DNA from 3 places in the Neptuniibacter sp. 2_MG-2023 genome. Region 1 is predicted to be linked to each of the others. Evidence: predicted binding sites of a transcription regulator. Region 1 holds the regulator's gene; each other region holds the start of a gene.
The links. Region 1 encodes sigma-54, which starts transcription at its own class of promoters, with help from an activator protein. Its sites were predicted from a motif close to TGGCACNNNNNTTGCTNT; they were not measured.
Positions count from the first base shown of each region.

Region 2: a site for sigma-54 is predicted at 2,217-2,234, ahead of Q4486_RS05340 (DUF2126 domain-containing protein). Genes of this name have one in related genera too.
Region 3: a site for sigma-54 is predicted at 2,077-2,094, ahead of Q4486_RS05210 (ammonium transporter). Genes of this name have one in related genera too.

Region 1 is NZ_JAUOQC010000007.1:34,707-37,991, forward strand. It holds gene rapZ (RNase adapter RapZ) at 1-1, opposite strand, end outside; gene ptsN (PTS IIA-like nitrogen regulatory protein PtsN) at 10-468, opposite strand; gene raiA (ribosome-associated translation inhibitor RaiA) at 490-780, opposite strand; gene Q4486_RS08405 (RNA polymerase factor sigma-54) at 830-2,338, opposite strand; gene lptB (LPS export ABC transporter ATP-binding protein) at 2,395-3,120, opposite strand; gene lptA (lipopolysaccharide transport periplasmic protein LptA) at 3,125-3,285, opposite strand, start outside.
Region 2 is NZ_JAUOQC010000004.1:49,653-52,937, reverse strand. It holds gene Q4486_RS05340 (DUF2126 domain-containing protein) at 1-2,016, opposite strand, end outside; gene Q4486_RS05335 (cupin domain-containing protein) at 2,410-3,003, opposite strand; gene glnT (type III glutamate--ammonia ligase) at 3,278-3,285, shown strand, end outside.
Region 3 is NZ_JAUOQC010000004.1:22,915-26,199, forward strand. It holds gene Q4486_RS05200 (ethanolamine ammonia-lyase subunit EutB) at 1-258, opposite strand, end outside; gene Q4486_RS05205 (hypothetical protein) at 385-552, opposite strand; gene Q4486_RS05210 (ammonium transporter) at 564-1,916, opposite strand; gene Q4486_RS05215 (cupin domain-containing protein) at 2,227-2,586, opposite strand; gene Q4486_RS05220 (DUF1989 domain-containing protein) at 2,633-3,285, opposite strand, start outside.

The DNA.
Region 1 (3,285 bases):
TTTTAACTCCTAGGCAGCACTCAACTTACATAAAGTCTCATACAGAGAATGACTGTCTTGGCTTTCTCTTAGTTTGTTTCTGGCTTCTTCTTGGCTAAAGAGCTCTGCAACTGAGGCTAGTGTAGCTAAGTGCTCAGATGTTGAGTCTTCAGGAACAATCAAAATAAATAGAAGATCAACGGGTTTACCATCGATAGCATCAAAGTCTATAGGTGTATCTAGTTTGACTAGATAGCCTTTAGCTTCAGTGCATTCTGCCAGCCTGCAATGTGGAATGGCAATCCCATCGCCTATGCCTGTACTGCCAAGTTTTTCGCGCGAATGAAGTCCGTTAAATACTGATGATGAACTCATATCGGGATGTTGCTCCGATATTATTTCAGCAGCATTTTCCAGAATCCGCTTTTTACTGCCACCCTCAAGGCCACAAAGGACGCTTGAGGGGGTTAATAGTTCATGAAGCAACATAATTTTTTGGATACAGACCGGTTATTTGTGAGTTTTAGTTTTTTCTTTATGCTTAATGACTTGTCTATCTAACTTGTCAGTAAGGCCATCAATTGCAGCATACATATCTTCGTGTTCATGTGTAGCAAAGAGCTGGGCACCCGCTAAGTGCATCTCTGCCTCAGCTTTCTGGCGTTGTTTATCTACGCTGAGTGTGACTTGCACATTGGTGATGTTATCAAAATGACGCTCAATCTTTTGTAGTTTCGAGAGCACATAATCATTCATTGATTCAGTTAATTCTACATGGTGTCCAGTAATGTTGATCTGCATAGGTTTCTCCTATTTATTGCAGTGACATACTACTCTTGCCACTCTTTTATTAAACTAAACGCTTTCTTTCATTCGACGGTGGAATACCCATCGCTTCGCGATATTTCGCAATCGTACGTCTAGCAACTTTAAAGCCTTGTTCATCAAGAAATTGTGCAATTTTGTTGTCGCTTAATGGTTTAGCATTATTTTCAGCGGCCACCATCTTTTTGATAAGCGCTCTAATAGCGGTTGAGGACGCTGCGCCCCCTGTTGCTGTACTTACATGACTCGAGAAGAAGTATTTTAGTTCAAATATTCCACGGTGTGTGTGCATAAACTTTTGTGTGGTCACTCGAGAGATAGTGGATTCATGCATTTCTACGGCTTCAGCAATGTCATGAAGCACCATTGGCTTCATGCCTTCTTCGCCATGTTCCAGAAAGCCAATTTGTCGTTTTACTATCTCGTTTGACACTTTTAATAAGGTTTCGTTGCGGCTTTGTAAACTTTTAATAAACCATCGTGCTTCTTGCAGGTGGTTTTTTAGGTAGGTGTTATCAGAGCTATTATCGGCCCGTTTTACTAAACCTGCGTAACCTGAGTTGATACGTAGCTTAGGGGAAACTTCTGGGTTGAGGTGAACGCGCCATTCACCTTGCTGTTTTGTAACAAGAACGTCTGGAATAACATATTCAGCGGTACTGCTGCTGATTGAGGCGCCAGGTTTTGGATTTAGGCCTTGAATCAGCTGTATAACTTGCTGCAGTTGAGGTTCTTTTAAGCGTGTTTTTCTCATCAATTGACGGTAATCGTGAGCACCGAGTAGCTTAATGTATTGTTGTGCAACTTTGATCGCTTCATTTTTCCAAAGTGTCTCAGGCGGCAGTTGTTGTAACTGTATGCTTAAACACTCGCTGAGGTCACGGCAGGCAACACCTGCTGGATCAAATTGTTGTATGCGGTGCAAGACGGCTTCAATCTCATCCAGTTCTACTTCTTCAAACTGCTCACCTGTTTGCGCATGGAAATGATCTAAGATCTCATCCAGAGTGATGGTTAAATAACCATCAGGATTGATGCCGTCAATAATGTTCGTTGCAATAAGGCGATCAATATCACTCATTGGGGTAAGGTTTAATTGCCAATGAAGGTGGTCTTGCAGTGTTTCTTCTGCAGTGTCATTAGATTCGAAAGAGTCAAAATCTTCTTTGCTTTGACTTAGATTTGGGCCTGATGATTGGAATGTGTCTTCCCAGTTACTATCGGTTGAGAGCTCTTCTGGTATTTTCTCATTCCAGTTGTCTTCAGTTGTAATATTGTCGTCAAGCTCGGCTTCGGCTGTCGCGGTGGCTGTAGCTTCAGATTCTGTCTCTGGTGCCTGTGAATTACTCTCTTGAGTTTCGGAAGCCGAGGCGTGTTCGTCCTCAGAGACATCAAGCATAGGATTACTCTCTAATGCTTCTTGAATCTCTTGCTGAAGATCAAGCGTAGACAACTGCAGTAAGCGAATTGCTTGCTGTAGTTGTGGGGTCATTGTGAGCTGTTGCCCAATTTTTAGATGAAGCGCTTGTTTCATAATACTAAGGGACAAACTCCTGAAACTACATAATTCATTTATAGCTAAGTATATGCTTAAAGTGTGAACTGGTCGCCCAGATAAGCATTTCTTACTGCTTCGTTTGCCATAATATCGGCTGGTGAGCCGTTAGCAAGGATTGTACCTTCACTAACAATATAAGCTGTTTCGCATATATCTAAGGTTTCTCTCACATTATGATCAGTAATTAATATACCAATGCCCCTTGATTGAAGGTGGCGAATGGTCTGCTTTATGTCATTCACTGAGATAGGATCGACACCTGCAAAAGGTTCATCTAATAGAATAAATTCGGGTTCGGTTGCTAATGCCCGTGCAATTTCTACACGTCTACGTTCTCCACCAGAAAGACTCATGCCCATACTGTCTTTTATGTGTGTGATATGGAATTCTTCAAGCAACTCTTCCATTTTTAACTGGGCAGCGTGTTTATCTAAGTCTTTTCTTGTTTCTAAAATCGCAAGTAGATTGTCCTTCACAGACAGTTTTCTAAATATAGAAGCCTCTTGGGGAAGGTAGCCTATACCTTGCTGAGCACGGCCATGCATAGGTAGTGCGCTGATATCCTGCCCTTTGATTTTAACGGCGCCATTATCGGCTTGAACCAGACCAACAATCATGTAAAAGCAAGTGGTTTTCCCCGCGCCGTTGGGGCCTAAAAGGCCAACGATCTCACCATTCTTTATCTGTAGTGAAACGTCTTTAACAACTTCCCTGCCTTTATAGCGTTTGGCAAGATTTTTGGCCTCTAATAAGCTCATAGGGTTAGTTGGCCTTAGTTTTCTTTTTAGGTTGAATGACCATATTTATACGTCCTGGCTCACCTGTTTCGTCTTTGCTTGTGCCACCAAATGCGTTCACAATCGACTTATCTAGATCATAAACGATCTTGTTTCCAGTAAAAGTGTCTTCTGCTTGGACGACTT
Region 2 (3,285 bases), on a different contig from region 1:
CTCTTCCCAGCTATAGGCTGGGTGAATATTGACTTCTATTACGCCTGGATCAGGTGTTACGAGTAGTTTCTTCAACCGGTGATCTTTGGGTGGCTCATAGCCCTCAAGAACAACAGGAATACCTAACTCTTCAGCGGTTTTTTCAATACTCGAAATGAGTAGGATGTAATGTTCTAAATATGAAACCGGTGGCATAAAGAGATAGAGCTTGCCGTTGCGAGGCTCAATACACAGTGCGGTTCTAATGACTTCCGTTTGCGATGTTTTGCTCAAATGAGTTGGGCGAGGAGGTGCCACTTGCTCAATGATGTCCGCCTGACCATCTCGGGTAGGAAGTGGACGAACTAATTCGAACGGATCAGCTTCCGGTTGTACTTTCTGTTCAGTTTCAGCTTGGTCTGGCAGTGAATCAAGAGGTAATCTAAACCCTAAAGGTGAATCACCGGGTATTAAGACAATTTGATCACGGCGCATAGGCCATAGGCTAGAGCGCCAGCCTGAATTAAAGTAATCCCATTCCAGCGGTAAAATAAAGCCCGTTGCTTTGCTTAAGCCTCGTTGCATCAGTTGAGCAATACGTTTGCGTTCTAAATCACCGTCAAAATCTCCTTTGACAGGATCTATATTATTGGGCAAGTTTTGCTCTTTCCATAGATAGTAGATTGCATCTTCATAGGCGGGTTGCATGAACTGGTCTTGCAACTTTAAATTGCTACATAGTTGTTCAAAGAAGCGTTCTGCTGTGTCTAAGTCATGCCCATAATCTTTATCTACACGTGCGAGTAAGGAAGGGTCATGCCATAAAGGTTCACCATCTTCTCGCCAGAAGCAGCCTAATGCCCAGCGAGGGATCTCTTCGCCGGGATACCATTTACCTTGCCCATAATGTAATAGTCCACCAGGAGCGTACTCCTCACGTAGACGTAACAGCAGGCTTTTAGCTAAGCTGAGTTTGTCATCGCCTAGTGCTTCGGTATTCCACTGTGGCGATTCCATATCATCAACCGACACAAAGGTAGGTTCGCCACCCATCGTTAAGCGAACATCTTGTTCATTTAGCTGTTCGTCTACAGCATGACCAAGCTGCATAATATCTTGCCACTGTTCATCGCTGTATGGCTTAGTTACGCGAGGGTCTTCAACAATGCGGGTGACAGAGTTTTCAAATTCAAACTCTACCTCACATTTACTAGTGGCTCCGGTAACAGGTGCGGCTGAAATAGGGTCAGGTGTACAAGCTAGAGGAATATGTCCTTCGCCTGCGAATAAGCCAGAAGTTGGATCTAAGCCTATCCAACCCGCGCCGGGAATATAAACTTCACACCAGGCATGTAGATCAGTGAAATCTTCTTCAGCTCCGGCAGGGCCATCAAGGGGTTTAACATCAGGTTTAAGTTGGACAAGATAACCCGATGTAAATCGTGCAGCTAATCCTATTTTGCGTAGAACCTGTACCATCAGCCATGCGGTATCACGGCAAGAACCTTTCTTTTTCGTTAAGGTTTCTTCGCAGGTTTGAACACCGGGCTCCATGCGGATACCGTAATCAATCTCTTTCTCTAAACTTTGATTGAGTGCAACAAGGAAGTCATTAATCGGTGTGGGTTCTAAGCTTATTTTAGTGACCCATTCATCCAATAGTGGACTTTCTTCTGTACATTCTCGGTAAGGCTTCAGCTCTTTTTTAAGTTGTTTGTCATACTTAAAAGGGAATTTTTCTGCATATTCTTCTACAAAGAAATCAAATGGGTTGATCACTGTCATGTCGGCAATGACTTCAACTTCAATGCTAAATTCATCGGCTTTTTCTGGGAAGACTAAACGTGCTTGGTAGTTCCCAAAAGGGTCTTGTTGCCAGTTTAGAAAGTGACCTTCAGGTTCAACCTTAAGTGAATAACCATGAATATGGGTACGGGAATGCGGGGCTGGCCGCAGACGTAGAACATGGGGAAATAGGTTTACTCTACGATCAAATTTATATTTGGTTTTATGATTTAAAGCTACCCGAATTGCCATTCCTTAATGCTCCTAAACTGAACGTACATTACTAAGTCATTAGATTAGCAGGCAGATATGAAAGTAACGTTGCCATATCATCTGACTTTATGGGTTTTATTAATGAAGCCTTTTTATAACAGGGGCTTTTTCTCAATGAGAGTCTTTATTACTAGTCAAAAAACGACTATGTCTAAATGTTATATCGTTAGTGAATTTATAAAGCAAAAACTAAGCCAGTTGAATTTATAAGGCTTATAAGCATCAGTATAGAATATAAAAGCCTGAGCGGTTATTTATTACTTACTTATGAGGAGGTAAGAGTCAGTCAAGCTTTTCTTAAAGGGAAAAAAGTGGTTAAACACCGATAAATATCGATGTTTAACCTATGCTTATAACGGAATTTAAGGCTGTTTATTCATCTGCATAGTTGATAATTGAAAGCAGTTGAATTGGGACCTCTACGAGTTTCTCTGGCCCGTGTGGTATCTCTGCGTCAAAGGTTAAGCTATCTCCAGCTTCCATCTCATATAGATGATTACCATGACGGTAGACTAATTTTCCGCTCACTAGATAGATAAACTCTTCACCAGGATGGGAGAATGTTGGGAACACCTCTGAAAGGTCATCCATGGTTATCATAAAAGGTTCAAATGCGGTTTTTCCGCCCCTTTTATAAGTTAAGAGTTGATATGTATGGCCCTTTTCTGTTCCCCGTCTGACGACCTCTAAGCCGGATCCTGCTTTAGTAAATTGTGCACCACCATCGGGCCTATCAAAATCATTAAATAGTTTGGATATAGAAAGTCCGATAGCGGAACATAGTTTATTAAGGGTTTCTAAGCTGGTTGATACCTGTGCATTCTCAATTTTACTGACCATTCCTTGGCTAATACCAGAAATCCTGGCGACATCGACTAATTTCAGGCCCTCATCTAGGCGAGCCTTCTTTACTTTCATGCCTATGTATTGGTCCAGATCGAATTGGTTGCCCTTAGAATCTGTCATTAATATTGCTCCATTCTAGTGCCTTGTGCTGCATAAGTGGGCGTTTTTATTAGAGTTGGTTTTTTTAATTTCAGGCACTTTATATTCCCATAAGTAAATATTTTTTACTAGATCCTTATAATTCAACGACTTATCTTAAAGGGAAATAAATATTCCTAAAGAGAAAATCGTTGGCACGTATTATGCTTTCCTGTTAGGCAAGTAAATTTACTAAAAAGAATATTTTATTAGTAGATGACGTATATAATGTTGGAGATTAAGCGGAGTACTAAGAATGTCTAT
Region 3 (3,285 bases), on a different contig from region 1:
CCGGAAAGCGTTCTGATCATGCTTATCGATTATCAGGCGGGTCACTTCATCCTCTTCATAAGGAATGAGTGCTTCAGTGAGGAAGGTTTTCAGAGGAAGGTCAGCTAATACCATCTGTGCCGCTACTCGTTCCTGTGATGTTTGAGCCGCAACGCCGGCTAAACGATCACCCGAACGATCAGGGCTGGCTTTGGCCATTACTGTCTTCAGATCAGGAAACACCCAATGGTTGCCTCCAGCAGAAATCGAATAACTCATCTGTTATCTCCCCCCTCCAGTCATAACAAAATAACGCCCACAAAGCGGGCGCTATTTCTTTCAGCCATCTTGCTAAGATGTCTTATTACTAGGACTGAATCAACAATCCTAGTCAGTCATACAAGGTCACTTATAATCTATATAAGTATCGTTCTCATGTTTAACTGAAGCGATAATTGTTCCCAAAGTTACCGCAATAGATAGTGAAAGTATAACCATAATGGCTGTTGGGCTATCAGCGAAAGTAAAGACTGCTTCAGCACCTTCCCACGACGTAATAGGACTTACATTCATAATAAATCTCCTTAAACAGTAACAGTTGAAGTGTTAGTAGGTGTAGTCTCTTGTGCTGTTGCAGGCACTGATTCTGGATAAGCCGCTAATGGAACTTCGACTAAATCCAAACCCGCTTCTTCTGCTTTTGGTGGTACTCGTAAAGCTCCCATTTTGGCCATCACATATGACAAACCAAAACCTGGGATAAACCCTAGAGAAGCCATCACTAATGCGCTCTTAAGCTGACCCATGAAACTAATCGCAGGTGCACCTTCAATAACATTAGGGAAGCCGCTGAAAATACCTAAACCAACAATACCGATAAGACCACCGACACCATGCACAGCAAAGGCGCCTACAGCATCATCAATCTTAAATTTATTAGTTAGGAATTTATCAGCTAGAGGCGCAGCAATACCGCCAGTTATACCCATCAAGAAGGCTAATGGTGGGTAGTACAGATCTAAACCTGGCGCAGCAGAGAAGATACCTGCTAGTGCACCAGACATCATCCAGAATGGCTGACGTGTGATCACGTAAGAACCGATAATACCGCCCGAGAAAGCCATTAATGTATTGAAGCTAATAGATGACAACGTTGTTGGTGTACCGAAGATAGTCGTCCACTGACCGCCGGTTGTATAGATAATACAGCCGCCAAGGAAACCGAAGAAGCCAACAATAATCAACATCAGACCGATAATACTCATCGGTACACTGTGACCTGTAATTGCGAGTGGCGTGCCATCAGGCGCGAAGCGTCCAATACGTGCACCCAAGTTAATGGTTACACCTAGAGCAAAGAACCCTGCGACCATATGAACTGCACCCGCTGCACCGAAGTCATGGAAACCCCAATCAACTGTTAACCAGCCTTGTGGATGCCATCCCCAAGATGCCGCCAAGATCCATACAACAGAGCCAAGAATAATGGCCAGTATAATGAACGAGCTCATACGGATACGTTCAATCACAGCACCGGAGAAGATTGAAGCAGTCGTCGCTGCAAACAATACAAATGCTCCCCAGAAAATACCGCTCGCATTATCCGCTAGGTTAGGTCCCATATTACTCGACCAAGGAAGGCCTGCTGCACCCGCTTCAAAGTCTGGAGTAAAGCCATTGTACATGGCCAAATAGATCCACCAACCAAAGAAAAAGAACGTAGGAATAATAAAGGCAAACGCCAATATATTTTTAACGCCTGAAGCCAGGGCATTTTTTAAACGGGAAGCACCCATCTCGTAGGCTAAAAAACCCGCATGGATAATTACCATCAAACCGGTACACCACCAATAAAATACTTCCATATTGATTGTGCCGGACATCTCAATCAGGTTTTGCAGTTCTGCAATTTTCTGAGCAGTTTCGACCTGGTCCATAAGACCCCCCTATTAGGTTATACAATTCTGTAATTTGATAGGTTTAACGGTATGTAACCCTACCGTTAAGCCTATCCAATCACCTTCGTTGACCTGCTTAATCCCTTAAGTAACGAAGGATATAAAGTTACTCTTCAGTAAATTTTATTTCCTATCAGGAAATGCATAATTTATGCCCAATACAATATTTTCATTTAATTTCAAATACTTATGAATTAATTACGGTATTAGGCATAAAGAAGAAGCACTAGAATTGATCATTTTTAACTCAACGCGCTTCAAGATGATTCAAAAATAGGACGCTAAAAAACTAAGCCTCGCCTTCTTTACGCTGGCCACAGAAGAAACCAATGCCGTAGCTAGGAGACTGGAAAGTAATAACACTACCTTTAGGGAAATAAAGCACATCACCCACCTTCGCATGTACCGTATTACCTTCTTTATCGGTGATGATCATTTCACCCTCAACGATGATTTTCATCTCGTGATATGTGTACTCATAGACCAGAGGCTCATCTGATTTTTCCATACGAAAAAAACCGCTAGCAATTGTTTTATCAGGATCATCAGACACCGCTATATCGCCGATAAATGCGTTACTACCCGGTACTTCCATGCTCGGGAGTTCTGTTTTAATCGCTTGCTGGTAGTAAGTCATCGCTGTAGACATGTTAAATACCTCAATTAGTTAAAATGCGTTTTCAAATAACGTGAATTTATGAACGAACACGCGTTCGTTCGGGATCATAAAAAGGAAGTCCAACCACCTCTCCGGGCAGCCGTTTCTGGAGGCCATCTAACTTGCCGACCTCTAAAAGTGTTTCAGGTGCTGCAAAATCTGGCGCAACGCGACAAAGTGCGATCTGTTTGCTTAATAAGGGCGATGTAGTAGCGCTGGTCACTACGCCGACAGGAAAACGACCATGATAGATAAGATCCCCATGAGCCACCGGCTCATTCCCTTGCAGTACCAAGCCAACTAAGCGTTGTCGACTTTCTGGTGTTTGACGGGCCATCGCCTCACGGCCAATAAAGTTCTCCGCTTTAGTTTTCATTGGTACGGTAAAACCTATACCCGCTTCATAAGGGTTAGTTTCAGGACAAAACTCGTGATCAGCAAAGATTAAGCCCGCTTCAATACGCAACATATCTAAAGCGTCAAAACCTAAAGGTGCAATTTTGTATGGCTGACCTGTCTCCCATACTTGATCCCAAACCGCTTCGGCATCATCCGGGTGACACCAAACCTCAAACCCTAATTCACCGGTATAACCTGTGCGGGACACCATTACAGGGATGCCATCGGGCCCACCTAATCGACCAATCATGAAATGAAACCAAGCAAGTGTATCCATACTCGGCTGACATT